DNA from 4 places in the Mesobacillus jeotgali genome. Region 2 is predicted to be linked to each of the others. Evidence: riboswitches for the same ligand, from Rfam matches in the RefSeq annotation. Region 2 holds a riboswitch; each other region holds the start of a gene.
The links. Region 2 has a riboswitch for cyclic di-GMP ahead of FOF60_RS22925 (stalk domain-containing protein). Riboswitches for the same ligand answer to the same signal wherever they lie in the genome.
Positions count from the first base shown of each region.

Region 1 (7,463 bases), 640 kb from region 2:
TTTTGCTTCCTTGAACAAGGTAATTTCCCGCCTGCTCGAGATTCTCTCTGCCATTTTAAAAATGGCTTTGGCTACATCGGTCTTGCCCTGGTTGATGACAAAAGGAATTCCAATATTAAGAGATTGTGAACATGTTTGAAAGTCATTTGGAATATATACTGGATCCTCATATCCAAGAATCCTGGCCGCATCTGCTGCCTGGATGACGCTCTCCATATTCGCCCGATTCACTACGAGTGTGACTTTATTTTTCAGTTCAAGGATATCGAAGGTCTCAAGCATCAGCTTCGTATTCTTTAATGCTGTCATCTCGAGATTGGCCATAACCATGATTTGGTCTGCTTTTTCAGCGATATGGACTGTATGATCATTAAGGCCTACAGATGTATCGACGACTACATAGTCATAATTCAGCAGCATCAGGTCGAGGATTTTATCGACTGCTTCTTTCGTAACAAGATCTGCAAACTCAGGCCGGTCCGGAGCCGCCATGACCTTCACACCGCTTTCATGCTTCGACATATAGCCTTCCATAGAATGTTCATCGAGAGTGCTCATCCCCTCAATCACTTCTTTAATGGTAAAAGAAGACTTCAAATCCATAGCTAGCCCGATATCTCCAAATTGAAAATCTCCATCCAATATCGCCACCGATATATTTTTCTTCACTAAAGCTCCAGCCAGATTGACAGTCAGGACCGTGCGACCAATCCCGCCTTTTGCACTGCAAACGGCAATAAGCTCGCCACGTTTCATCTTAGCCGGCTTCTTTTCATGTATTTGCAGTTCATCCGTGTTTTCCATGATTGGTCACCCTCCATCTTCTTCAATCTTGATCGCTGTCGCCCGCTGCTTCTTTTTCCGTTATGACTGGCCGCTTATGCAGCATGAAATGGATATTGCCTTGTTCGGCTGAATTGACAAGTTTTAAGGCATCCGCCGGCTTAAGTTCTACCGTGACTGACGTATATTCGGCATAAGGTTCTTGTGTATCCTCAGGCAGGACCATTTTCCGCCCAACCGCCAGTACCCTTGCTTTTTCCAAAATGATTTTAGACTCAACTTTCCCTTCCTGCCCCGGAAGCTTTTTAGAGAACATAATGTCGACTTCATCTTCAGGTTCAATCAGGTTCGCAGTTGATTGATTTAAATTAACCCCTACAGAAACTGCACGATAGCCATCCCTGACTTTTCTCGAAACATAGATATCTTCTGCTGTCTGGGATCCCAGCCGGTGGGAAAGGATTGGCTCGCCTTGCTCAATCTCAGCGTTCGCCAGCTTCCCTTCAACATCGCCAAAGCTTTTAATAGAGTTGGCGTGCAATGCCTTTTCAGGAACCATGGCAGTTTCCAGTTTTGCAGAAGTGATTTGCTCATTTTTCTGGATTTTCTCTTTGGCGACAACAATCTCCACCAAATTACTATTCATCGCCTTTTCAGCTTTCACTTGATTCATATATTGAAAGAATAAAAATGTCGTTACTATGCCCATTACTAATGCGAGGACCAAAACAAGCTTTGACCGCATATTTGATCACCTACTCCGTTATTCGAATGCTGTATGCGCCCTTAAAGGCGGCTGTTTCCCCTTCAAAACCCGTTCCTGCGCGTTTGATGAAAATCCCCTTGATTGAAGTGTCATGGCTGTCCATCGGATCCGTAATGTAAAAGTAAGCGAATCCAGTGATTTTCACTTCTTTTACCTGGTTTACATCGTGGTTATAAGGCTGATAGACAGGGACAAGCAGGATCCGTGAGCAGTTTCTTGAATGAATATCCCTTGGCAGTTCTGGACACGAATTCACTTTCTCCTTGACCACTTCCCTTGTTTTACCGGCAATATTACCTGTTTGGGTGATGACGATATCCCCTACAGAAAGCTCGTTTTGATAGCCGTTGCGGAGGTTTTCTTCATACGGCCGGGCCCCTGTATCGCCCAGGGCAAGGACGCCGAAATTGCCATATTCCACTCCGCCAGTATCCACTTTCAGCTGGTATTCCTTATTAAACTCCAAGGGGATGCTGTCATCGATGCCCAGCGGTGCTGCCCCTTCTGCCCGTCCCATCGTTCTTAACTCGGCAGCAGAATGCGCTTTGACATCGACAGTTTCAAAGCCAAGTAGTTTTGAGAATGCGAGATCTACCTTTTTGGATAAATCAATACCGACTTTCTTCTCCATGTCTATTGATATATTGTCTACATTTGAGCCATCTTTATGGGCTGCAACGATGCTTCGTACCACCTCTTCAACCTTCGCTTCATTGTTTGTCAGCTCCTGTGCTCCAGAAAGGACAGCAGCATTAGCCGTTTTCTGCAGCTCTGCCTTCGTCATATATACCATCCCGCCGTCAATTGCAAGACCGGCCATGCTAAGGATGACAAACATTGAAAGGGCCGCCAAAAGTATGGTGTTTCCTGATTCATCCGCTAACCATCTTCTTGCCATTTTTTCCTCCTCACTCCACTCTGATCGTTGACTCCGCCTTAATCGTCAAGGATGAAGAAAACAGGCTGGATATAAACGGAGTGAAAAATTGATAAGGATATTCCAACTTCACAGTTATATAGTCACCAGCAACACGCCCTGCTTCTCCAGGAGAAATAGTGATGGCCAGTTGATCAATTTCATTCAGCTGTACATAATCCCTGGCAAAAGCAGTGACTTCGGAATCACTTTTACCGAGACCTCCCACCCTGACGGTTTCCTGGGCCGCCATATGAAGATGGGCATAAGAATACATAATCCTTCCGAAATCCAAAATGCCTACCAACAGCAATAAAAGAACCGGCAGAACAAGGGCCGTCTCAACAAGTGATTGCCCTCTCTCATCACGTCTCAAAGCAATCCTCCCCCAGCTGGAAACACAATGGCAGCCAAAGCTCCAATCGCGATGGCCACCCCATATGGATAGGTGGTGTTCAAGGCTTCCTTATCCAGTCCAAGCGGGACTTTCATACCGCTGCGCAGCCCGCCAAGGAACATGCCGATCTGCTTTAGCCTGTTTATAGCACCCTTTCTGAAAAACAGGATGATCAGCGCTATAATTCCTCCAGCCAGCGCCATATAAACAGCCGCCGTCAATACAAATACAGCTCCCTTTAAGCCTCCAACCACCGCAAGCAGTTTCACATCCCCAGCTCCCATCCCTCCAAGCAAATAAGGGATCAGCAAAATAGAGAAACCCACTGCTGTTCCTGCAAGTGCAGAGGTGAGGCCAGCAATTCCACCAGTAACTGAATTCAAAACCAGTCCCGCCAGTAAAAACGGCAGCAGCACCTTGTTATAAATCTTCCGTTCTCTCAAATCGGTTATGACACAAATAACTATTAATGCGATCAATAAAAAGTCGACTAACATCGATCTACCTCATTTCAGTGAGGAGTTTTAAAAAAGCCTCACGTTTCTCAACGCGAGGCTGTTTATTGGTGTACCTCTGACTACAACTTATAAGTGAATGTATAAATGTATCAGTCAATAGTAACGATTATGGTGTAGGAGGAGTATCATTTCTTCCGGTTACTGCTGTAGTTACCTCTTCAAACATAGCTAGAATCTCTTCACGTAATAAAGCCAACACACCAACAACCGCTACCGCAATAACTCCAAGTACCAAACCGTACTCAGTCATACCTTGTCCTTGTTCTTCAGTGAATAGTGCTTTTAGTTTTGCTTTCATTGTTTAAAACCCCTTTTCATTTTATTAGTTTGATAGAATGACCGACTTTCGTTCCGCTATTCCGGATCGTGCCTTCTGGAAGCTCGAAGACGGAATATGCACCTTTGCAGCGCTTTCCCATTTTCGCAGGCTCAAGTTGTTCGTCCGCGCCTACAATTTCGTCGTTCTCGTTGATGTAAAGAACATCGATGGAATAGTTCATAAAAAAGGTATGGATGGACCGGCAGGGTTTTATATAGAGACTGTGTCCTTCTGGCAAGCTTTCTGTCAGCATCAACCCTTTGAATCTGCTGAAAAAGGTATCTGCTATTTTTACATCCGCTGCCAATTCTTTGCCGTTCGATTCGTTCACAAGTCTCATTTCGCTTTTCACCTCCGACTGTACAAAAATAACCCCGCCTTTACCGAAAGGGGGGTTCGCTGAATACATATTTCATGTAATTCACCCTGATCTTTCGGTAGCTGGCTGGCTTAGCAATGGTTTGCCGTAGCCCCTTTAGCTTTGCGTCGCTGGTTTTCACCAGGTTTGCCTTTATCGAGAACCAGTGTATATCCGACTGATCTCTTACCCACATCTTAATTTGAATCATTCTTCAACAAAATCCATCAAAAACCCTGATTTTTCTAAAAATTTAACCAGGTATTTTTGCTCAGGAAAAAGAAACTACTTTTCCGATAGATAGTTCTTAAATCACAATTTGGGTGGTTAACAATTTTCTGTTGTGAATAACTTAACTGTACAAAGCTTTTATTGTGGATAATTAGGCATGCTTCCTTTTAAGTTTTATAGGTATAATGTTATATTTTCTGTGGATTTTTCTGTCTTAACTAGGCCATAAACCACTGGATGTTCTTGAAATAAATATAGATTTTATAATTAATTTGCATTTCTTTAAAAAAACCGTCATGCTAAAAGAGGAAGTAACAACAATGTAATAGAGCGAGCAGGTGAAAAAAATGATTGAAGTTAAAACTTCTGAAATTAGCGATGGGGAATTCAATAGAGGGATATTCGCAACTCGTGATATTGCAAAAGGCGAATTGATCCATGAGGCTCCCGTGCTATCGTATCCGAACGACCAGCATGTCCATATCGAGAAAACGGCGCTGGCGGATTATGCCTTCGAATATGGCATTAATCATTCTGCTATCCTTCTCGGATATGGAATGTTATTCAACCACTCATACGAGCCTAACGCAACGTATGAAATCAATTTTGACAATCACACATTTGATTTCTATGCCTATCGTGATATCAGCGCCGGGGAAGAAATTTTCATTAACTATAATGGGGAAGAGGATAATAACGACCCATTATGGTTCAACAAAGAAGAAGAGTAACACGAAAACGGCTTCCGATTCAGGAAGCCGCTTTTTTTATGGTTCTCTCTGCCCTATGTCTCCAAACATTCCAGTTCAACAATCACTGTGGTCCCCTTACCCTCTTCACTTATGATCTTCATTGTTCCATCATGCTCCTGGATGATTTTATTGCTCACCGTCAATCCAAGTCCAATCCCTTTATCTTTTGTCGTATAAAAAGGCGTCCCAAGGTATTTAAGCCGGTCTGATTCGATGCCTGTTCCTTCATCTGAAATGCTTATCTGCACCTGACCCGAATCTTTCATCTGAAGGTCAATATGAATTTTTCCGCCTTCAGGCATGGATTCAATCGCATTTTTCAGGAAATTTAAAAATACCTGTTTTAGCTGGTGTGGATTGCATGATAGCATCAGATTCTTTTCTGGATAATGAGTGATGATTTGGACATTATGCAACAATGCTTGCGGGTGAATGATTTTGATAGTGCTGTCCAGGATTGACTTCAGGTCTCCCTTTACAAACTTTACCGCCTGCGGCTTTGCAAGTGACATGAACTCATTGACAATCGTATCGATCCTGTCGAGCTCATTCATGATGATAGCCAGGTAATCCTCCTGCTTCTCCTTATCGAGACATGTCTGCAATAATTTTGAGAAACCTTTTAATGAAGTAAGCGGATTGCGAATTTCATGAGCTACTCCTGCTGCCAGCTGTCCGGTGACAGAAAGCCTGTCGAGGTTTCGGATCGTCGCGTCCTGCTTGACACGGTCGGTAATATTCCGGCCGACACTGACAAATGACTCTATCTCTTTTCTCTCATTGTAAATCGGTGAAAAATTGTACTCTGTGTAAACCGTGTTTTGATCACAAGTCGTAAACTTCTTCCGTAAAATCTGGGGTTCACCTGTTTCTAAAATTTCCTTCAACTTTTTATCAAGAATGACATCTTCTTCAGGAGTCAAAAATTCACTCAAGCTCTTGCCGACAATTTGCTCTGGCTTCAGACTGATTACTTTTTCATGCGAGGGTGAAGCGTATACAATCACTTTATTCTTATCAATCACCTTGATCATATCAGTCGTATTCTCGGTGATCAATTCGTACAATTCCCTCGTTCTATTCAGTTCACGCTCCATGTTCACCATTTTGGTGATGTCACGGTAAATCGCAATGATAGCGATGATTTTCCCGTGCTTATTCTTGAACGGAGAGTAGGAGACCGCAATATCCAGCATGGATCCATCTTTGTGATATCGCTGTGTTATCATATTTGTAAAAGCTTTTCCATTCTTGACTTGGGCTATGATTCCTGGAACAAAATCAGGGTTCGAGAACTCATAAAAAGTTCTTCCAATTAAGTCTTCTTCTGTATAGCCGAATATTTCGGTATACTTTTGGTTTATTCTTAAAAATCGATTCTCCATATCGACAATAGCAAATCCATCAGCTGTGCAATCCAAAAATAAACTTAGCAGTTCATTAGGATTATAGATTGTTTCATCATCTGTTCCAAATATTGGAAAACTACTACGCATAGAGATCTCCCCAAACTTTTTAAGCTTCTAGCTCTATTTTACAGAAGATTTAGATATTTAAAAAGAAATATTTGGCTTTCACACTATTAAAAGTAAAAAACCGCTACCTTTTAAAGATAGCGGCAGATATTACTTGGAAGTTAGATGGCTGATTACTTTCACCACCGCAGATTCCGCCTGGTCGATACAGCCGGGGATGCCCACGCCCTCGAATGACCCTCCTGCAAGGAAGACGCCAGGAAGTTCCTGGCTAAGCTGCTTTTTTACCTGGGCGATTCTTTCAAGATGCCCGACCGTATATTGCGGCATCGCTTTTCTCCACCTTGTTACGACATGGAAGAGGGGTCTAGCAGTAATGTTCATTGTCTTATTCAAATCTCTTAAAACCAGTTCCACAATCTCCTCATCTGACAAATCCACTGCTTCCTGGTCATTCGGTTTACCGACATAACATCGGAGCAATGCCATATCATCAGGAGATGTGCCAGGCCATTTCTTGTGCGTCCAGGTACAGGCAGTTATCCTGAAATCGCTGTTCCTTGAAACGAGGAAGCCAGTTCCGTCGATATCTTTCTCGATTGCGGATTTTGGGAATGCCATCGCGACATTTGCCACGGAATTGGACGGCATATCTTTAAACTGGTCCATAAATACGTAATCGGAAAGCATCCGCTGGGCATGAAAATGATCAGTGGTAATGACAACACTGTCCGCTGCTTCCACTTCTCCAGTTTCGTAGTGAACTTGATAGGTATTTCTTGTCTTCACTACCTTCTTTACAGCCGTGCCCTTCATAACAGTTCCCTCTTCCAGGCGGCTTTCAACCCGGTGGATCAACTCTTCAAGGCCCGTTGACAATGAAATGAACATTCCCTTTTTTGAGCCAGGTTTTTGGGCAGTTTTCGGGGGCTTCGGCATCGATTTGTT
Region 1 is NZ_CP109811.1:3,872,846-3,880,308, forward strand. It holds gene FOF60_RS19840 (CpaE/TadZ family protein) at 1-804, opposite strand, end outside; gene cpaB (Flp pilus assembly protein CpaB) at 827-1,528, opposite strand; gene FOF60_RS19850 (pilus assembly protein TadG-related protein) at 1,539-2,447, opposite strand; gene FOF60_RS19855 (TadE/TadG family type IV pilus assembly protein) at 2,458-2,841, opposite strand; gene FOF60_RS19860 (A24 family peptidase) at 2,838-3,359, opposite strand; gene FOF60_RS19865 (Flp family type IVb pilin) at 3,487-3,678, opposite strand; gene FOF60_RS19870 (DUF192 domain-containing protein) at 3,695-4,039, opposite strand; cyclic di-GMP riboswitch class I at 4,133-4,219, opposite strand; gene FOF60_RS19875 (SET domain-containing protein) at 4,636-5,019, shown strand; gene FOF60_RS19880 (PAS domain-containing sensor histidine kinase) at 5,073-6,536, opposite strand; gene hemY (protoporphyrinogen oxidase) at 6,666-7,463, opposite strand, start outside.
Region 1: linked by a shared signal. The riboswitch ahead of FOF60_RS19870 (DUF192 domain-containing protein) and the one ahead of FOF60_RS22925 (stalk domain-containing protein) in region 2 are both predicted to bind cyclic di-GMP.

Region 2 (7,463 bases):
CAGATGAAGATGGTCTGCCTGATTATCTTGAGAAAAAAGGTATGCGTCTAGGAAACGGAAAATTGGTGAAGACAGACTATGAGGATCCGGATACAGATGGAGACGGCCTTAAAGATGGAGAGGAAGTAACTACACAATATATCCCAATGAATGGCGGCTATTTTGTGACCATTTCCGATCCATTAAAAGTAGACACGGACAAAGATACATTCCCGGATGCATCTGAATTGCCAGCCCGGAGGCAGATTCCGGAAATTCTGCCAAAGACCACTTTGATCATGAGTGATATGTCATATATCAATTTGAAGAGGTATGTAGATGGCAAGCCGGATGTGGTGGATATTGGCTACGATTGGACCATTCGCTTAAAGCATGGCCTTGCGAATCCAAACACGGATGTAGGCGACTGGAATCTGGTGAAAGCCGTTGATAATAACACCTCAAGCAGCGGCTTTGGTGCCCATGCCTATAAAAAAGGAAATAATATTGTCATCGTCTACCGGGGATCGGATAACATCGCCAAATGGGATAATAAAAATGACTGGATCGGGAATTTGGGAGGTATTGGCCTCTTGAACTACCATTACCAGTTGCCAGAAGCATACAAGTTTGCAGCAGAAGTAATTGCGAAATATCCTTCAGCGAAATTCTATATTACAGGTCATTCACTGGGAGGGTACCTGGCGCAAACTGTATCATATAAAATCTATGAAAAAGATTTAGTCGATGAAGTAGAATTGAGCAAAAAGCAGGAAGAAAAAGTCTCGTATTCCTTAAATCTTGATCACTATCAAAATACGAGAACGTATAATGCAGCTTTCTACTTCCCAGTAAAGCTATTCAATGCTGCAACCTGGGTGAAATTGTTTTCTTCTCCTATTCCGTTCTGGAAACTGAACAATGAGGAATACCGTGAAGTGGTCTTCAATTACAGCATTGACAAAGATATGCTCAGGCTGGCTGAAAAAGCAATGGAAGGACAGCGCATGGGAGGGATGGCATTAGAATTCCCTTACCCTCACGATAAGAATGACCCAGTTGATGCACATAGCCTGGATTACTTCTATCCTTACATCCAGGAAATGATGATCTATGAATATCCTTATAGTAAATAGTCGCGGGAGGTATATGCCACCTTCCTCTGATGTAAATTTATAAGAGAGTAGCTGGTCCCGATAAATAAAAAAACAGGTTTGATTTATCTTATTGCCGCGTTGATGAGCCTGGGAATAGCTGAAGTACTTTTATTCGCAGTGGTCATGATCTTTATATCAAATTTAGGGGATGGGATAAAGTTCTCCATTCTGGCCATACTTTATCTTATCAGTACCCTTCCTGTGTTGATTGCCATTTTTCTAAACAGGAAAAAGGAAAAAGTCTTTGTTCAGCTAGGCTATCTTGTTCTTATCCTGGTAATTGTATTTTTATACTTTATATGGGGATATCAAAGATTCATTAATGCTTGATAAAACAACAGGCACCTCCAGTAACTGGGGTGCCTGTTGTTTAGGTATATTTACTTAAACCCCTTTACTTTCTGGGTATATTTTCATATATTTAAATTAATAGAATATATTGGCAAACCATTCGAAAGGGTGGGACGCAAAGCTACGAGTCTAAGGCAATGGCTATGATCGTCGGGTTGCATATTTTAATTTTGTTTGGTGCAACCCGATTTTATTAATCGGGTTATTTTTATTGTCCGCTACCTCTTAGTACAGACTAAAAAGGCAAAATAATTTCAAAGGAGACAAAAACCAAAAATAGGCTTGGGTAATGAATTGCGACTATTTAACTGCGGATGTCAATTGGGATATGGAAGAATGAAGTAACTTTTTGTAAAAGGGAGGATATTAGATGGTTAAAAAAGGACTTATCGCATTAGGTATGATTATGTTTATCTCCTTCGTTTTTAATCCAGGAGTGAAAGCCGCAGAACTTGATGTATTCGTGAACAGAAAGGCTGCAGAACAAACATTAACAGAGGGTGGAATAGTTTATATACCTCTGCATAATGTAATTAAGCTGATGGGTGATACATTTGAGTATGACCACTCCTATAGAACGACTAGAATTCAACTAAGTGATCATGTCGTAGAGATCACAAATGGAAAGAGTTATATTACGATTGATGGTGTCCAAAAGGAACTCCGGGAAGCAAGCGGGAACCAGGCCCGTCCTAAATTGATAAATGGTGTTCAATATGTTCCTTTTAGCTTCTTTAACATGATAGGTTACGAAACAGCTGTTGGTTATAGGGAGATGACAAAAACTTATTATATCGGGCCTTTGCCGAAGGACGGTATTAATCCAACCATAAAGCTTTACCTGGATGGTTATTCTCATGAAGAAACCTACCTACCACAAGATAAGCAAAAGACAACAAAATATGCGGCTGTGTACGCCGCGCCTTCTACTAAGGCACGTAAAATGAGATATATTGAATATCCCTACCGTTTCAGGATCATAGCTTCCAAAGAAGGGTTTTATCAAGTCGTTTACAGAGGCAGCACAGGATGGGTAAAAGGAGAACATGTCACTTCGTATACCCCGGCAAGGTTTGCGGATGGAAAAGGACCCTCAAAAGGTCAGTCAATTGCGGATTATTTAGTATCAAGTTATGGCATGGTGGCATTGAGGGACAAAAAAGGAAAAACGCAGGCGGGCTTGTTCCATGCATATCTACCTGGCAGTAAAGATTTAATATACTCTACTTTTTATTTTGATACTATTCCTACAAAACACGGTGTCGAGGCAAGTATATCCATGAAGGGATGGGACGATCAAAAGTCAGCGTTTTATCATTATCACCCTGCGATTACAAGAGAGATGCTACGCTTATACTTCCCTGATAATTATAAGTACATCTTTGGGGAATTGAATAAGCCAGCTAAACCTAATGTAGTGCCTTTCGGTGATAAATGGTATAAATTTGACGACAGATGGTTCAAAGTCCGCGTTCATGGTGATATCTATATAGCTATAAGTAAAAAAGGAATGAAAAACCCACCGGAATTGATGCATTAAACATGACAGGTACCTTCCAGTAAACTGGAAGGTACCTCACTGTGTTTACATCACTGATCTCGCTTTCTCTATCAATGCTGTTTCGCGTGCTGCTTTTGCGTTTTCATATTGTGTCGTGAATTCGGCTGCTTCGGATGCGCTGAAGCCTTTTGCTTTTAAGTCCTTAAGCAGGGATTCGTATAAATAATTGAACGTTTCGTCAGTGCTTGCTTCTAGCTCCTTGCCGGCTGAGATGTATTTCCGGTAAAAATAAGTGATTGAGATAGATTCACCGTTCTGTTTTTTCGTGTTGTATTCTGAATAAGCTGTACTGATCAGTGAGTCGATTTTCGCATTTGCTTGTGCCTCGAGCGCCTCGAATGATGGACGGTACGCTGCCTTTATCATTTCGGCTGTAACATCTTGCTTTTTAGCTCCGTCAGTCTTTCTTTTTTTCCCTTCTGTTTTTTCATTTTTCGTTGTGTCACCATCAATGTTCTTGCCTTTGGTCACACTTGCTTCTCGCTCTATATTAGAAGGAGAGCCTGTCCCAGCTTCAGTCCTGCTGCCAGTATCAGCAACCGCAGCTTTGTTATTACTAACAGTATCAGCCAAAGCCGCCTCGGAACCTTCAGAGCCAGTGTCATCCCTGTTCTCATCACTTCCACCATCTATCCCATCTCCCAAACTGCCCAAATCAGGCAAGGCAACCTTGTATTCAGTCTTCGTAATCTCGTCTACCTTTTCATCGGCTACATCGTATTCTTTCACATTTAAAAAATAATATAGTGCACCTGCTGTACCCGCAAGCAGGATCAGGACCGGGATAATAGCGAATTTAAGTGACTTTTTCATTCTTAGGTGTTCTCTCCTTTGATTAACATTCGTAAAAACATTTAAATATTACCATAAATCTGTCGAGAAAAGGAACGAGTTCTAGAAAATGGTTAAAGGGAATATTTGCAAAATAGAAAATTCCGTTGTATCTACCAAAAAAAACTAGTATCATAATCTCGTATTTATACTCTACATAGACACAAGAAAGATAGGGCCAATAACATCACGGGGGAAGACAGAAATGAAAAGGTATCCATTCAGCAACAAGGCAATCAAAGCGATCATTGCTGCATCAATTGCACTATCGCCACTCGCACCAACTAGCCACTTACTTACTACAACAGTCCATGCTGGAGAAACTGCATCGGACACAGCAGCGATTGAACGTATCACTCTTATTTACAGCCAGTTCACTCCTGATCAGGAGGTAATCTTTAATAAAGCAGCAGCTGGTTTTAAGCATCCTGCGAAGTTCACCACACAGGACTGGACGGAAGTCATTTCATCAGCTGTTTCTGAAAAAGTGAACAGCCAGTTGAGCGATGGCGTGACAGCTGAAAAAATCGCTATGAAACTAGCGACACTTCTATATGACGCGAACGAATCAACAATTAGCACAAACTACACTGCATTCAAAAATTCAGCAGAAGGCCAGGCGTTTGAATCGGTTATGGGAGCAGGATCCATTGACCTGATTCTTGAATTCATTGTCGATGCCGAGAAAAAACTGTGGGAGAAGCCACTAGCGGATATTTTAGAGGCGTTGGAGAATGGCTCAATCGAGGCCATTGCTGTCGAAATCCGTGATGAATTGATCAAGGAAGCAAAATACGCTGAACTCAATACGAAGTTGGCGACAAAGACAGGGACAAATCTGGAAGGTCTATTCCAAATAAAAAATCGCATTAATAATAAGCTTGTCAGCAAAGGAATCATCACAAGCGCTGAGCAGGGAATCCTTCGTGACGCGTTCATTGACGCGGCATATAGTGCAGGCAATCCTAATACATTACCACCAACTAACGAAGACCCTACTGTCATTTCACTTCCGAAGGGTGCTGCAGAAGTGGTCCGTGAAAAGAACCCTTCTGGCAAGGTAGAGGTGATAACAAAGGTTATGCCTGAAAAGGTAGCCGACATCGTTTCCATAATCACTGCTGAAAAGGATACTGTCGAAGTTGTCCTTGAAGCAGCTGCATCAGGTGAAAAAGCAAAGGCTGAAGTTCCGGCTTCATTGTTTACTGAAGCAGTAAAGAAGAATGAAAATACTATAATCGAAATTTCAACTCCTGAAGCATCATATAAGATACCTGCTTCTGAAATTAACATCGCTGAACTTGCTGCAAAGCTAGGCACAACAGCGGATAATGTGAAAATCAACATCTCTGTAAACCCAGTAAACAAAACAGTCAAGGACCTTAACCTTGCTTCTGATGTAATTGACTTTACAATTGAAGCTGTTGCAGGGACAAAGAAAGAATCCATCACGAAGTTCTCACAATATGTCGAACGTGAAATCACCGGCGACAAAGATTTCAATAAAGCTAAGTCTGTTGCCGTGAGATTGAATTCAAATGGAACATTCTCGGCTATCCCGACATTGTTTGACGGCAAGACAGCTACAGTCAAGTCTTTGACAAACTCTGAATACACAATCGTAGAAAACAGCAAAACGTTCAAGGATGTCAAGAGTGGCTGGGCAAAGGAATATATCGAAACACTAGCTTCCAAATACATTGTATATGGAAAAGCAACTGGTGAATATGAACCAGGCAAGCATATGACCCGCGCAGAATTTGCCGTTCTTTTAGTGAGAGCACTTGGTCTTCCAACTGAAAAATATGATGGAAGCTTCAAGGATGTGAAAGGAATCGAGTGGTTTGCCAAAACGGGTGAACTTACAGCAGCAGTCCAGTATGGTGTGATTAAAGGGATGGGCGACGGTACATTCGCTCCAAACGAAAAAATCACCCGTGCCCAGGCAGCAGCCATGATTGAACGCGCAATGAAGATCTCATTCGTTAAGTATGACTTCAGCCAGCTGGATAAAACGAAGACACTCAAAGATTTCAAAGATGCCAACCAGGTAGGGTCTTGGGCAATAGCAGGTGTCGAGGCAGTATACCAGGCGGGAATCGTTAAAGGAAAAGGCAACAGCACATTCGATCCAAACGGCTACACACAGCGTAATGAAATGGCCGCCATCCTCGCGAACTTCCTAGTATCAGCAGAACTATTAGATAAATAAACAAAAAGTGGCAGGCACCTTCCAGTTTAATGAAAGGTGTCTGTCACTTTTACTTACTTATTAAATACTCAATTACATATTTACTCCAAACCTCATGTCCTTGTTCATTCGGCTGGCTGTTGTCTGATGAGATGTAATCTTTGATTTCTTCTGTTTGATAGTCTGGCCATGCTTGCCAGTGATCGAGGTAAGGAATCTCATTTTCCTCTGCGTAGTTTTTAAGTGCTTCTACTTGTTTTGGATAATAAACCGCATTGTAGATAGGGTGTGGCGGCATCAGCACGAACGCAGTTTCAGGTTTCGCTTCCAATGTTTCGTCCATCACCTGCTGGAGATTTGCCAGCGAATTCTCAACAGACACTTCACCATTATCCATCAAGGTGAATGGTTCAAACAGCACCATATCCGCCTGTGCATTCGCAATCTGTTCAGCGCCATCTTCATTAATAAAGCCTAGAGAACTTAAACTGTAGGTTCTAATTTCAACCTCCATATTCTCTTCACCATATGCAGCAATCAATTGTTCTTTAGTAGATGCTGCCCAGCCTGTCTGGTCATCGCCAAGCGCCGGAGAACCAACCAATAAAATTTTATAAATGCGTTTTTCCTCAATTGCCTTTTCAAAACTCTCAGCAGCTTCTGTAGGCCAATTTTCAGTTAACTGTGTTAAACTATCAGTCGGGTCACCTTCTACTGGTGCTTTTTTAGTTGCAGTGACAGAAGGGCTGGCATCATTACTTCCTGATACGGCAGTCTTCTGCGTCCAGTGGATATTTCCCCATAGCAGCACACCCATACACACAATAGCGAGCAGGGTAGTAAATAATACCTTCATAACAACCTCCAAACTAGTTAATTCCTCACTTAATAGTAATACTAAACTATTAATTATTTCCAGTTACAAAATATACCTTTCAATTAACTATAAATACCTGTTAAACTATTTCAAGTAAGAGGTCAAATTACATCCTTATTAAAATTATGACAATATACAACAAATTATTCAATAAAATATGGTATTATTATGAGGGATTTTTTATAAAAAACTGGAGGATTGTAATGGAAGAGACAATTAGTTTAAGAGAATTACTGCAAACATTAAAGAAGCGAATTGGTTTAATAGCAGTAATCACTCTTTTGGCTGTTACCGTGAGCGGCATTATCAGCTTCTTTTTATTAACCCCTATCTACCAGGCGTCGACACAATTGCTCGTCAACCAATCGAAGAATGAGCAAACCATGTACAACTATAATGAAGTACAGACTAACCTTCAATTGATCAACACATATAATGTCATTATCAAAAGTCCGGCTATTCTGGACCTTGTCATTGATGATTTAAATCTGGATATGACTACAGCTCAGCTAAACG
Region 2 is NZ_CP109811.1:4,515,993-4,523,455, reverse strand. It holds gene FOF60_RS22930 (S-layer homology domain-containing protein) at 1-1,115, shown strand, start outside; cyclic di-GMP riboswitch class I at 1,568-1,650, shown strand; gene FOF60_RS22925 (stalk domain-containing protein) at 1,858-3,027, shown strand; gene FOF60_RS22920 (hypothetical protein) at 3,073-3,861, opposite strand; gene FOF60_RS22915 (S-layer homology domain-containing protein) at 4,085-6,091, shown strand; gene FOF60_RS22910 (SGNH/GDSL hydrolase family protein) at 6,141-6,926, opposite strand; gene FOF60_RS22905 (YveK family protein) at 7,151-7,463, shown strand, end outside.

Region 3 (7,463 bases), 1.2 Mb from region 2:
GCTTCACTGGCGAGAACCTCATGGGCAATATTCTCTCCGGCTTCAGTGGCTGTAAAGTTGGTGATCGACATCATTGGCAGTGCCCCTTGTGCCAGTCCTGTCTGGATAGCTTCGGTATCATCCTTCATATAAAGGACAAGCGATCCGTCAGGCTGGATGACATAAGCGAACGGAGCGATATAGGTCATCAGATCGGCAACTTCGCCGACCAGCTCAATGGCCTTTTCGTCAGAATGGTAGGTAAAGGCATTGGATTCAATCGTTGGTTTAGGTTTTGGAATGACGAGAATCGTCCCTGGATACAGCAGATTCGGATTTTGGATTTGATTGGCCTTGATGATTGACTGTACGGTTACACCATAACGCTGGGAAATTTGCCATAGGGTTTCGCCACGTTGAATGGTGTGGCGGGCTGCGGGTATACGGAGAACGGTTCCAGGATAGATCAGAGCAGGGTTGGTGATGGCATTGGCCCGGATAATGGCATCTACGGTCGTTCCGTAACGCTGGGCAATTGACCACAATGCCTCACCATATTGAACTGAATGGAAAGCATCATAAGATGGAATAAGCAAAGCCTGGCCCACGGCCAATTGGTTTGGATTTTCCAGGCCATTAATTTCGCTGATTTGTGTTACGCTGACCTGATATCTGCTTGAAATCTGCCACAGAGCTTCCCCTCTTTGCACAACATGAATGATCATAATGAACCCCCTCAGGAAAAAGTCCTACAATATGCTATGAGCAAAAAAGGAATTATATGTTGAAGGAGGATCGTTTATTAATCTCTAAATAGGATTTGAAAAAAAATTTTACGGCGAGGAAATTGAAAAAACGAAAGAGAAGATATTAAAATCGCTGACTTGTATGGTGAAAATCTTGTTGGAAACTGGTTCAGCCCATAACAAAACGCATGGACACCCTGTCCATGCGTTTTCATCTATCTTAAACTAGTTTTTCAAGGTTTACTCGTTTGTGAATCGCAAGCATGACAGGTATACCTATGGCCATTACCGTGAATTCACCTGCAGCCGTTGTCAGCCATGTGAACCAGAATGGCAATTGGAATGCCAGGTTCAGTTCAATCGCAATCAGGAACATCGTGAACGTGAAGACTAATGTGTTCACAATCATACGGCCGATGATACTTTTAATATATTTGGCTGTGAAAATCGTAATCAGCAGGGATAATACTGACTGGCCGACTCCAAAGACGAGGTCATAGGCGACCATTGGCGAGAAAAGCAGGTTTGTTAAAAATACACCTAATACTATTCCGAAGAAATACTTCTTATTGAAAACAATCAGGTGATTAAACATTTCCGACACGCGGAACTGTACATTGGTAAAGCCAAATGGCTGGATGACGGCAGAAACGGCAATATATAAAGCAGCCAGAATCCCGTTCCGGACAATCGTTCTAGTATTCATTTTTCATCTCTCCTAGTTTTTTTACGTGGGATGGTTACGAACCACGTTATTTAAAAGCCAATTTAATATTATATAGGATAAAAGGCCTTCTCACAATATAATTTTTCTTAGAATAATAGATATTGGGCCAACAATGAATATCTCAGTTTAAAGTATCTTTATTTTAAAATATGTCGCGGGATTGTTATAATTTAGGGATAGTAACTACAGTTCGTTAAAAGGGGTTTTCAAAATGTTCAAAAGAGATGTCAATAAACATTGGACAGTTCAATATGAGGAAAGAGGGATGCCGCATGTCCAGGCAGGACTTGTGCTGAATCCCCAGAACTGGAGGGAATTGGACCCCTTCATTTTAATGGCGGAGGACTGGTTTAAGCGTGGTACTTTTTCCGATCACCCGCATCGCGGCTTCCAGACAATCACGTATATCATTGATGGCAGGCTAGAGCACATTGACAACCATGGCGGCCACAGCATCCTGGAGTCTGGTGACATCCAGTACATGAACGCTGGCAGTGGTGCGCGGCATGCTGAAGAGGCAGTAGACAATGACATAGCGCATACACTGCAGCTCTGGCTGAATCTGCCTAAGGATTTAAAAGGGACAACCACTTCTTACCAAAATGTGTATTCCGAACACGCTCCTGTAGTCCAGTTCGAAGGCGGTACCTTAAAGGTGTACTCAGGAGAAACTGCCGGAGTGAAAGGACCACTCGAACCACTGGTACCTTTTACCCTATCAGAAATTCAGCTGGCTGAGGGAGCGGAGTTCGCATATGAATTACCCGAAGGACATAACGCATTCCTTTACGTACTTTCAGGTGATATAGAGGCAGGTTCAAGCCAAACAAACCTTAAAAAGTCTTCCGCAGCAACATTGACCTTTAAAGACGGCGGCGAAGGCCTAAGTGAAATTTTACTAAAAGCAAATCAGCGATCCCGCGTTTTGGTATACTCCGGTAAGCCAATCAAAGAAGAAGTGGTCGCCTACGGACCGTTCGTGATGAATTCGATGGAGGAGATTCGCCAGGCTTACCGTGATTATCAGGAAGGGAAATTCGGCAAGGCGGCTGAATAACCTAAACTTTTTAAAACTTTCTATTTATTTTTCTCTGTCGAAAAAGTAAGATAAAAGTAGAATTAAAATCCGATAATGGCAAACCCAGGGAAATCTGGGGACGCAAAGCTACAGGGGCTAAAGTCATCGACCATGCCAGCCAGTTGCCGAAGATTCACATATCTTATGTATGTGCTGCTCTTCGGACAGCACTTTTTTTGTCGATTTTAATTCCAATATGGTAAAAGTGGAGGTATTGGAATGAAGAAGATTTTAGCATCAACATTATTGACAGGAATGCTGGCTTTTGGAACAGGAGTCTCTGCAGATGAGATAGTCGAAACGGTAGATCCGGGTACGACTCCTGACGAGTTTTTATTTACGTTTGATCAATTGTTTGAGGAATTGAAGATTCTGGTAACCTTCGATGATGAACAAGAAGCCCAGCTTTTGCTTGAATTCGCAAACGAGAGATTGGCTGAAGCCACAGCGATGTCAGCTGAAGAAAAAGCAGAATTCGTTCAAGCTGCCTTTGAGGAATACTTAGCGGCACTTGAGGAAGCCCAGGAAAAGGTAACGGAAGTGATTGTAGAAGATGGGACCGATGCTGAAGGGGAAGAAAGTCTGACGGAAGGGCTTGAAGAAGCATCTGAAGTTGAAGATGAGTTGACTGAAGAACTTGAGGATGAGCTGAAGGAAGAGGTTGAAGAAGCAACGGAACAAGCAAAGATCGTTGCTAATGTAGTGGAAGATTTGGACCAGGAAATGGTTGCTCAGCTGCGTGAACAGGAGTTGGGATATGGCCAAATCGCCCAAATCTTCTGGCTGGCAGAAGCAGCTGGTAAAACAGTAGAGGAAATCACTGCTTTATATACAGAAGAAAAGATCGGATTCGGCCAGGCAGCCAAGCAGCTAGGTGTCCATCCTTCGCAAATGAAAGGTCTCGCATCAGGCAAAAAACAGGAATCTGAAGAAGAAAAAGATGAAGATACAGAAACTGATGAAAATACCGATGCGTCCGAAAAAGAGAGCAACACAGAAGATACCGAACAGCAAGTGGAGGAAACTGAAGCTGTAAATGAAAATGAAAGTGATGAGACAGCCACTGAAAATTCCACTGTCGAGCAGGTAAGTGCTGCTTCAGCACAAAGTATTGCAAAAGATGAAAAGAAGTCTGAAGAGAAGCAAGCTATAGCATCGAAAAATGCCGAAGAAAAACAACTAGAGAAAGAAAAGAAAGCAGAATCCAAGCAAAAAGAGGCAGCCGAAAAAGCTGAAGAGCAACAAAAGGAAGCTGCCAAAAAAGCTGAAGAGCAACAAAAAGAAGCTGCTAAAAAAGCTGAAGAAAAAAAGCGTGAAGAAGCTAAAAAAGAAGAAGAAAGAAAGCGTGAAGAAGCCAAGGAAGAAGAAGAAAGAAAACGTGAAGAAGCCAAGAAAAATAAAGAAAAACAAGAAGATGAAGCCAACGAAGATGATGATGAGCAGGACGATGAGGGTGATGAAAAGGGAAACAAGGAAAAAGGCAAAAATAACGGTAAGTAAAAGTTATCAAGAGTCAATGCTAGAACACTACCTCCCAGTTTGATTCCAATCAATTGACGGAATGCGCACTGTCATGTATCATAATCGTATACATTTGAATAGTTTCTCCTAAAGGGGAGTAGCTTTCACAACAGAGTCGTCATTACGGAGATCACTCCCGGCTTTGTTGGCAACGATAGTTGTTAGCAAGACCTTTGCCATATTTGGTGAAGGTCTTTATTTGTTTTCAGACCTTCACCTGAGCGGGTGAAGGTATTTTTATGGGTAACCTTATAAGATCAAAAAAAAGGGTTTCCCACAAGCATGTGCAAGAGCAAGGAATGTAGAAACATTTTATAAATCTTCTATAGATATAAAGAGGCATTTTCCTAACGATCAACATAAATTTAAGTATTGGAGTGTGGATGTTGTGAAGAAATTAAAGATTAGTTTTAATGAGCTTGTCAAAAAGAACAAGGAAGAATTGTTAGCAGACCAAAAGCGGATCGAGATAATTGAGAAGCGGCTTGATGACAAATACACCAATCCAAAATAGTTAATAGACGGAGGAACAGGATGTTATTAAGGAAGTATATGTCTTTGCTCGGAGTAGGATCCGCCCAGATTGACCTGATTTTGGAGAAGGATGTTTTAATCCCTGGGGAGTCAGTGAATGGAAAATTCTTGATCAAGGGCGGAACGGTTGACCAGGACCTGCAGTTGATTGAGTGTGCTCTTGTCATGGTTAACCTGAAGTCGGAAGCTGAAAAGGTACTGGATACTGTAACAATTGATGTGCCGTTAAGGATCCAGCCGAATGGGAATGATGATGTGCCGTTCACCTTCCTGCTGCCAGATGATGTTCCTCCTTCAAATAAGGATATTTCTTATCATTTTAAAACCAAGCTTGTTTTTAAGCAGGGAACAGAAAGCTGGGATGAAGATATGATCAAGGTGGTAAAAGGGAATCAGTGAGTATGAAAAAACCTTTTTCACCTTTTAGGGAAATAGAGAAGGGAGCAATAGAATGAATCAATATGGACACTTGGCAAACAGTGTTGTTTATTCAATCCGAGGATCAAAAGCAGCTTTAGTTCATAAAGATTCATCACTAAAGCTGGTTGGAGAAGGTAGAAGTGCATTCGCTTTCAGAATCAAAGGAACGGATCTTGTTTTAAAGGTTTTTTTTCCACAGTTTGAAAAGGTTGCAGCAGAAGAAGCGGGGATTTATAAGGAGCTTGCTGGAAATCCCTTTTTCCCTGCTCTTCATGAATCGGGAAGTAATTATCTGGTAATGGATTATGTCCGGGGTATGACACTCTATCAATGCTTGGTGAATGGCATGCCGATTGCCGCGGGCCACATTGAGGAAGTCGATCAAGCCCTTAAGCTTGCAAGAGAGAAGGGATTGAACCCATCCGACATACATTTGCGGAACATTATCATCACTCCAGATGATGAAGTCAAGCTTATAGATGTAGCTCGATTCAGGCAGACAAAGCGATGTTCCCAGTGGGAGGACTTAAAAACTGCCTTTTATAAATTTTACAGGCATGACCGCTTTCCGAAAAAAATGCCAGAACCTGCTATGAATATAATTGCTTTTATTTATAAAAAAGGACTGCTGCCATCTATTAATTAATGCATGGCTGCAGTCCTCTTTTTATTTTTCTCGATGAGCTTTCTACGAAGCAAGGTATAAGAAACAGTCTTTATTCATTACATATTCCTGTACGGAGCGCCAGAAGGCAAAAAAGCTGCCTCACTCGTCTAGCAGAACAAGATGGCCCATGGGCTATAAGTTCAAAAACTTGTCCTGCATTCTGAACCTGCGTTATGATGGTTTATAACAGTGCATTTTGGAAGATAAATTGTAGAAGCATATATATTAAATTGTCATTGAACACATGGAGGAATCTAAATGACCACAGAACTGCAAGCATTAGGAGAAGCAATTGTCAGCAGGAAGCATGAAATCGCTAAGGCTGTTCACGAAGATAGGTATTCTGAAGCAGTTTTAACGGAAGCACAGAAATATGACCTTGGAAAAATTGAACAGCAGATTCTTGAGATCCGAGCGAACTTCATTGAAATTTTCGGCCAGGCATTGATTGAACATGAAGACCAGGAGAAGGTTTTTGGGGAAATTACAAACTGGGGAAAAGAAACCGGAGAGTATATTTACAAACTCGGTGCATCATTAGATGAAGCACTAAAAGATACAAGCTATTACAGAGAGCATATCTGGAAAGCAATCAAAGAAGAAGCGAAGGATATGTCCGCTTCTGCCATCTTTGGTGTATTAGATATAATTGATCCATTAATGGACCATGCTATATACAGCTTCAGCCTAACGTTTGTCGACGCGCACCAAAAGAGCCTTGAAAATGCCAAAACAGCGTTGCTGGAACTGTCAGTGCCAGTCGTCCCATTAATGCCTGGAGTCGGTGTATTGCCTCTTGTCGGGAACGTTGATACTGAAAGAGCCCAGCTATTGATGGAAGAAACATTGGACCAGGCTGTAAAACTCAAACTTACTCACCTCATCTTTGATGTGTCCGGGGTAATGATTGTGGATACGATGGTTGCGGACCAGCTGTTCAAGGTCATCAACGCCCTGTCACTTGTAGGGGTACAAACAATCATGACCGGTATCCGTCCAGAGGTTGCCCATACAATGGTAACGCTTGGTCTGAACCTTGAGGGCATTATGGTGAAATCAAATCTTCATCAGGCATTCAAAGAGATCCAGACTCTGCAAAATGCATAGATTCGAAAAAGCTGCTCAGGCAGCTTTTTTTGCGGTCAGAATAAAGAGGATTTGTCTTTCAAAAAGAGAATATCAAAAGGATAAATTTCTAATTAATAATGGAGGCAAAACTATGGCTGAGCTGATTTTTCGTACGGTTGAAAAAAGAGATATTCCAGATTTATACCATCTGATGACACGATACATTGTCGAATTTTACAAGAAACCCAAGCCTGAAGAAGCTCAACTGATTCATTTAATTCAACATGTAATGGAACATCCAGACTCAGGTTTGCAGTTTGTGGCTGAAAAAGAGGGGAAGCTTTTGGGGTTTGCCACATTATATTTTACATTCAGCACCCTACAGGTAAAAAGGGCAGCCATTCTGAATGATTTATTCGTTGCAGACGACGCAAGAGGGCAGAAGATAGGCGAGCAGCTCTTTGAGAAATGCCTCAACTATATCAGGGAGAATGGATTTGCCTATATGACATGGGAAACGGCCAAGGATAATTATATTGCCCAAAGCCTTTACAATAAAATGGGGGGAAGACAATCAGACTGGATGGTTTATGAAATAGAATAGAACCACTTCTGGATTGGTAAGCCTGCACTCCCCGAGTCGAATTTCGTGTATTTTACAAGGTTAACACCTATACTATATTGTGAAATAACCAACTGGAGGGATCCGACATGCAAATTGAA
Region 3 is NZ_CP109811.1:899,476-906,938, forward strand. It holds gene FOF60_RS04475 (glycoside hydrolase family 18 protein) at 1-704, opposite strand, end outside; gene FOF60_RS04480 (QueT transporter family protein) at 946-1,431, opposite strand; PreQ1 riboswitch class I at 1,438-1,482, opposite strand; gene FOF60_RS04485 (pirin family protein) at 1,664-2,509, shown strand; cyclic di-GMP riboswitch class I at 2,577-2,660, shown strand; gene FOF60_RS04490 (DUF5667 domain-containing protein) at 2,750-4,030, shown strand; gene FOF60_RS04495 (FbpB family small basic protein) at 4,440-4,565, shown strand; gene FOF60_RS04500 (sporulation protein) at 4,586-4,984, shown strand; gene FOF60_RS04505 (protein kinase family protein) at 5,037-5,651, shown strand; gene FOF60_RS04510 (STAS domain-containing protein) at 5,931-6,779, shown strand; gene FOF60_RS04515 (GNAT family N-acetyltransferase) at 6,892-7,344, shown strand.
Region 3: linked by a shared signal. The riboswitch ahead of FOF60_RS04490 (DUF5667 domain-containing protein) and the one ahead of FOF60_RS22925 (stalk domain-containing protein) in region 2 are both predicted to bind cyclic di-GMP.

Region 4 (7,463 bases), 1.2 Mb from region 2:
GATTCCTGATGTTTCCTTCCTCCATGATGCCGGCTTCCAGCCATTTGCGAATCAGTTTCAATACCCTTCTGTCACTTATGCGTTGTTCCAGAAGTTTCATCAGTTTTCCTTGATTGATATTGTCGAAGTACCCTTGGATATCGACGTCGACTACCCAAAAGCAGTTCTTACTCGCTTTCCTGATTTTCGCCATGGCTTGATGGGCATTCTTTTTCGGACGGAATCCAAATGAGCAGTCATGGAAATCAGCCTCGAATATCGGTTCAATGACCATTTTCGTTGCCGTCTGGACTACCCGGTCTTTAATTGTTGGAATTCCCAGTGGACGCTGTTTTCCGTCTTCCTTCGGAATAAAGGTACGGAGCACCGGACTAGGATGGTAACGTTTCTCTTTCAGTTCAAGGAAGATTTCATTCATGAACTTCCTTTCCCCGTAATCCAGGACGATTTGTTCAATCGTCTGTCCGTCGACACCGCCACTTCCTTTCTTCCGTTTCACATTCTGCCATGCTTCCCATAAGATGTCAGGCCGATGAATCTTGTCATATAGTGCGTGAAATCTTCGAGATGAACTTTCCTTAGCACAAAGATATAACGTCTTCCAGAGTTCTTGAGCTTTATCATTATTGGTGTAGTTAGCCATTTTCCTGGCATTCACTGACTCTTACCTCCTTTGGACATATGAACGAAGTAGGGTACTGGCATTCGCCGTCCTTCCCTAGACAATGTTGTGTTGTCATTGTCATCATTGGTACTATGACCCCTTCCGACTCCCTCTCATCCCTTCACCACTTCGTTTTCACTTATAGGTTTCAGCTTTACTTTCATAAGAAAGTGACGAGGAGGGTATCCCCAGTTCCGTTAATTACTTTCCTGACATGTCGCTCCCCTTACCCCGAGAGATTCTTCGGTGTTGTTTCCAAGTTCCTCACACCTTCCATGGTCTTCGCCTACTACATCAAGGCTCGACATCTCTTTGGCTGCCCGAGAGCAGGTTCTTTTGACGAGACGGCAGGATTCACTTTATGTTACAACCTGTCAGGTCGCTCGCACTCCGCGGAGGGAGTTACTTTGTCACAGGGCTTCAACCTTAGGATTTCTCCACCAGCTGCCTGTCAGCTACTGAGCGTCTTGGCACTTACTCAGATTGGACTTTCACCAACTAGCAATTAACGGCTTACCTGGGCACGCACGCAGTAAAAAACCCTTCTGCTTCAGCAAAAGGGTTCTTAATATTATCTTTCCAGCACTTTTAGTGCTTCGCGATTGAACGCCGGGATATCCTTCGGCTCCCTGCTTGTTACCAGCTGATTGCAGCATACGACGACTTCTTTATCCATGTATTTCGCTCCGGCATATTCCATGTCGACGCGGATGGACTTGTAGCCTGTCGCGCCTCTGCCTTCGAGTGTCTTGGCTGTCAACAGCAGCTGAGGTCCATGGCAGATCGCGAAGACTGGCTTCTTCTCATCCATGAAGTACTTGGCGAATTCCACGAATCGCTCATCCTCACGCAGCTGGTCCGGAGAGAAGCCGCCAGGAATGAATAATGCATCGAAATCTTCCGGCTTGACGTTGTCAATGCTCTCGTCAATCTTGACCTCGGCTTTACCCTGCTTGCCTTTTACGGTCTTCCCTTTTTCTTTTTCGATTGTTACAACTTCATGCCCTGCTTCGGTAAAAGCTCGTGAAGGCTCAAGATATTCTACATCTTCAAATAAATCTGTTATTACACAGGCAATTTTTTTACCCATAGTTTCAACATCTCCTTTTTAAAAATTCTCCACTATCTAAAATTCCCTGTCCTCCAACTATGAAACATCCAGCTGTATTTCCATTTTTTTATATAATTCAGTGTAATTCGACCTATCTTATAGCAAAGATAAAAAAAAGATTTTATATTTCTGTCATTCAACTATAATTTAACTTAGGACATCAATAGGGAGAGAGGCATCATGAAATTTAGTTATATCAATGTAATGGAAGAGGTCGTTTCGACTCTTGTCAATGTGCTGATGATGAGCCCGGATTACCAGACTTTCTGCAATTGCCAGAAATGCCGGAACGATATCATCGCCATCAGCCTGAACACTCTTCCAAGTCACTATGTCACTACAGAAGACGGCCGGAAGATGGTCTATGAACAGCTTAATACCCAGGAAAACAGGACCTGGATCAATAAGAGAATCATAAGCGCCATCCATCTTGTCGGGAAGTACCCGAAACATTAATCAGAAGAATGCATGGAGCAGGGAACGCCTCTAAGTGAAATATCTATTTTCTTTACTAAAAATAAAAGCTGCCATTTGATTGCCTGGTTAATCCGGCATCAATGGCAGCTTCTTTTTTTCATAGAGTCTGTGTATCCATCCGTCTGGCAAAATCAACGAACCGGAACTTGTCGGGACGGTGCCTTGATTCTGTATATTGGAACAGGGTCGCGTCATCAAAATAAATATAGTTTTTCACGATGACGATTGCATGAAATCCTTCCATATCAAGAAGCTTCCGGTCTTCCCCACTGGGTTCCTCCACCGTGAATTCTTTCTTCGCAAAGCTGATTTTCTTCTCAAGCTGACCTTCAATGTACTCAAATATCGAGTTTTCGCATTTCTCGCTCGACAGTCCTGGCACATGCCTTTCTACGAGATAATCCTTATCGAGAATCACTCGTTCTTCATCAATATGCCGGACTCTTTTTACCTTCCAAACCTTTTCATCATCAGCTATATTCAATTCCCTGGCAATTTCCCGGCCTGCGAGCTCGAGAGTGAATTCTTCCACAGTCGTTTTCGCTTTTCCGCCCATGTTCTTCGCCAGTTCTTTGAAACTGATTAATCCGGTTATCGGAAACTGATGTCTTTTCAAATCCAGTACAAGCGAACCTTTGCCGCGAATTTTTTGGATGAATCCATTTTGAGCAAGCAGATTCAGTGCTTTGCGGATGGTTTCCCTCGAAGTTTGGTACATATCCGCGAATTCGTTTTCGGATGGCAAAATTGTTTTAGGAGGATAAGCTCCTTCCTGGATCTGTTTCGAAATTTCTTCATAGATCAATAAATACTTTTTCTGCATAAAACATCACCGTACCTTGTCTGATTGCTACCATTTTACCTTTTTTATGTCCGTTTGAATACAATGGACAACTGTGTATGGATTTTTCATAAACAATCCATAAAATGATGTACAACTGACCACTTCAATGGCCGATATAAAAGCAACGAGTTTTTTCCCAACATGTTTTTTAATAAAAGCAGACGAAAAATAGTTTGTGTTTGGTTATAATTGTTCTATAAGTTGTTCTCAATATGGAACTATTTTATCAGATTTGTTATGATATAACTATAAATTGATAAGGTGTGGATAACATTGATCGGTGAACGCGTCAAAAAACTTCGACAAGAGAAAAGAATGTCCCTATCCGAATTGGCAGAACAAGCTGGCGTGGCCAAATCATATTTGAGTTCCCTGGAGCGAAATCTTCAAACAAATCCTTCAATCCAATTTTTAGAAAAGATAGCTGGAGTACTGAATGTACCGGTGGACCATCTCATTCATGAGCAGCCCGATAAAGAGAACATGGATTCAGACTGGGTCAATCTTGTAAAAGATGCAATGGATTCAGGAATCACAAAAGACCAATTCCGTGAGTTCCTGGAATTCAATAAATGGAGACTCAACAATAAATAATTTTAAGGACAGCTTTAATGGCTGTCCTTTTTCATGCAAAAAATAAAAGCACCTCCATAAGAGCTGCTCGATTTCACTTAAACTGTCTATGTATAAATCACTTAGCTATTTTTTGTCTTCATTAAAAATTCCCTGATTTCTTCTTTGTTAATTCCCATTTCTAATGCTTCCATTATAAGCTGCATCCATTCTGTATCCAGTTCTTCGAAAACTACCTGCTCTTTAATCAAGTTCTTCCCCCCAAAATACAGTTAGTATTCCAGGCAGTCCGGCCATCATAGTCGATTGCACCTTAGATCCGTGACTTTGCGTCCTAGTTTTTCAACAAGTTTGCCTTTTTCTGTATCTTTTTACTCACTTCTTAACTCCCAATGTCATTGTACCTTGTTCTATATATTTAACATGTAACTATTTGTCGCCAGCATTAGAAGGTTTTTTTCTTTTTTCTTCCAAACAATTACAAAATCACAGCTAGAAATAGTATTTTTCTGAAAATTACAACCATTTAAACACTATATTTTGTCAAATAATATCTTTAATTGTTGAACTCTTTTTATTTATTTACCCCCATAAACTTATGGGTGGGTAGATTTCTTATACCTTTGCTTTTTCCAGTTTGATAAAATGGCCACTTTTTCAAGGCTGACGGCATTAAAGAAAGGATACCTTGTTAAATCATTTCCGCAAATCGGGCACAGCCACTCCCCAACCTCGCTGCTGCTAAACGAAGGACGATTGCATCGATCACAATTTTTTCTGTACACGGCCATCCAGCCCCCTTTTTTAAGTGACTTGCTGCATTATTCCATTGAAGTATAGTTCATTTGTACCAATTCTGAAAAAGTCTAAAATATGGCTAATTTTCTTAAAAAAGAACAAAAATCGTTCTTTTTTAAGAAAATACTCCGTTTATCTCAGTTTCTTGTATTTTTAAAAGAACTGTTTTGTTCGTTATAATGAATTAATAGTGAATTAAAGGAGCTTCCCATATGAGCGTAGGCGAGAAAATTAAAAGCTTAAGGCTTGAAAAAAAGTATTCTATTAGCGAACTCTCAGAAAAAGCGAATGTGTCCAAATCCTATCTCAGTTACATCGAAAGGGGGATCCAGGGAAACCCCTCTCTACAGGTGCTTTCCAGACTAGCAGACAATCTTGATACAACGGTTGAGTATTTAATGGGACAGCAAATGATACCTGTTGATGAGGAATGGGCTGGACTCGTTGATGAGGCAATAAAAAATGGAATCAGCAAGGAAGACTTTGCTTACTATCTGGATTTCATGAAGTTTAAAAGCATGAATAAACAGGATAAACAGTAAAGCTTTTATATAAATTACAATGCAAGCTCGCTCTTTAGACCATCTATTTTCACATTCATTGTGCTTCAGGAACACAAAAGGATATAGTTTGAACTAATAAAGTACATAATTAGTCGTTCAGCCACTGCAATCTGGCAAACCATATACGATGGTGGAATAATTGTCACAAAATATTCATAAAAACAGTGAGCTTATCACGTTTTCACCATTGATTTTTCGCATTTTAATCACAACTCCTTGATAGGATATAAATCGATCAAAGGAGGAGAATAAAATGAAGAAATTATCTGCTGTCATGATGGCATTCTTTTTAATGATAATTGTTTCTGCCTGCGGAGATGAAGCAGCTGAAAAGGAGCAGAAAGACGGTCAGGAGACTGCGGCAACGGAAGTGAAACACGAGGAGGATGATCATGGAGATGGTCCTCATGAACCCGGCGCTGATGATGTTTGTGCCTTCTGCAATATGAAGGTATACGAGGAAGCTGACCCAATGGGTGTTTTTACAGCTCAGGCCAAAACGAAAGACGGAGAGTATGTATTCTTTGACGACTCCGGATGTCTGTTGAATATCACACGGCGTGATGATGTCGAATTTGAAGAAAAGTGGGTACGCGATTACATTACATCTGAATGGATCGATGCCAATTCCTCGATTCCTGTGAAAGCAGATCTGAAAACACCTATGAAATATGGCTATGCTTTCTTCAAGGATAATGAAAGCGCCGAGAAATTCATTTCAGAAAACAACGGCAAGAATCCCGCAATGGCATCATGGGAACAGATTGACCAAATCTCTAAAGAACGCTACATGAAAAAAATGAAGATGAACAGCGATAGCATGGATATGGATAAGGATCAGGAAAATGATATGGATGGCGAAGGCGAAGAGGAAAGCGGCCATTAAGTTAGTGGAGTCTCGAAAGGCCATGAACACTTTAATAAATCCCGGTGCCGAAATCAGCGCCGGGATTTTTTTGCATTGCATGTAGGATCGATTTTCACTCGAACTCCGGAAACAATCAAGAATTAATGAAAGAAGACTTTTTCAAGCGGCGTATAGACACCGTTATTTTCTACAAGTGATGTTACTGAATCACAATACTGCAGCTGCCCCTCCTGCATGAACGCAGCCCTGTCTGCCAATTCCTCAACGAGACTAAGGATGTGAGTAGTAAAAAGAATCGTCCTGCCCTGCTTTTTCTCTTCCAGGATAATTTCCTTGAAGCGGAACACCCACAATGGATCCAGCCCATTGGTAGGTTCATCAAGGATCCGAAGAGGGACATCCGGCAATAGCGCTTGCGCCAGTGAGAGACGTTGCTGCATTCCTTTAGAGTATTGTTTAATCTGCATATTTCGTACTTCAAATAACCCAACCTGCTTAAGAGCTTCCATAACTTTTTCATCAGTTATTCCTCTTAACCTTGCAAAAAAGGTCAAAATCTCCAAACCTGTCAGCTGGCGGGGAAAGAGCATTTCATCCGGCATATAGGAAAATAATTTTTTGAATCCTTGTTTTTGCGGGTCGATTACCTTACCGTCCATCAGAATTTTTCCGGCAGTTGGTTTCATCATCCCTGTAAGCATCTTAATCAACGTACTCTTGCCCGCGCCGTTTCCGCCGCATAACGCAAAGACTTCAGGCTTGTTGATGGTCAAGTTAATGTCGGTAATCTTTTTCGTCTCACTATAATGTTTTGCCAGTCCTTCAATCCTGATCCATTCGCTGCTATTCATCACTAACCCCCCGTTTCGTCCTGTACACTGTGTATAGGACAGGCAGTACCGTCCAGAGCAAAACGGCAAGTACAAACAACGTTTTCCCAATCCATCCATCTGCCCAGATAGTTAGATCATATAAGCGCGGACCGAATACTGATGCTCCGTCCAGCGACAAAATTGACTGGACACGGATCAACTCCACCGGATTCAGAAAGATGGACACAGTCAGCATTGTCAGCAGCCATTGCTTCATCAAGAACATGCTTAATCCCATAATGATAAATTCATAGAAAAGCACAAGGAAAGCCCAGACAATCAGGCTTATCCCCAGTGCCTGGAATCGCGTTTTAGCGATTATGCCAATCATCATTGCCAGCGACAGGAAGATAGCCGCGAGCAGGATTGAATATAGATAAAATAATATCAGCAAGGAAACAGAGACTCCTCCGCCGGCGAAGAAAATGACGAGCAAGGCTGCACCATATCCAAACGTCAAAACAGACCAGACGGAAACGAATAGTCCTGCATACTTTCCAAGGATAACCGACCACGGCGAGATCGGATAGGTCAGCAGCAGTAGCAGCCCACGGTCTTCCTTTTCGCCTGACAGAAACAGGCTGCCGATCAGCAAAGACAGCAAGGGAATCAGCAGTAAGTTGATATTCAGCAAGCTGGCCGTCATCCGGTTAAAACCATCAAATCCAGTCCCGCCGGTATTGCCTAGGAACG
Region 4 is NZ_CP109811.1:837,078-844,540, reverse strand. It holds gene ltrA (group II intron reverse transcriptase/maturase) at 1-658, opposite strand, end outside; gene FOF60_RS04245 (type 1 glutamine amidotransferase domain-containing protein) at 1,236-1,754, opposite strand; gene FOF60_RS04240 (late competence development ComFB family protein) at 1,956-2,231, shown strand; gene treR (trehalose operon repressor) at 2,350-3,075, opposite strand; gene FOF60_RS04230 (helix-turn-helix domain-containing protein) at 3,370-3,690, shown strand; gene FOF60_RS04225 (anti-repressor SinI family protein) at 3,792-3,920, opposite strand; cyclic di-GMP riboswitch class I at 3,950-4,035, opposite strand; gene FOF60_RS04220 (hypothetical protein) at 4,266-4,454, opposite strand; gene FOF60_RS04215 (helix-turn-helix domain-containing protein) at 4,680-5,009, shown strand; gene FOF60_RS04210 (nitrous oxide reductase accessory protein NosL) at 5,284-5,916, shown strand; gene FOF60_RS04205 (ABC transporter ATP-binding protein) at 6,039-6,749, opposite strand; gene FOF60_RS04200 (ABC transporter permease) at 6,742-7,463, opposite strand, start outside.
Region 4: linked by a shared signal. The riboswitch ahead of FOF60_RS04225 (anti-repressor SinI family protein) and the one ahead of FOF60_RS22925 (stalk domain-containing protein) in region 2 are both predicted to bind cyclic di-GMP.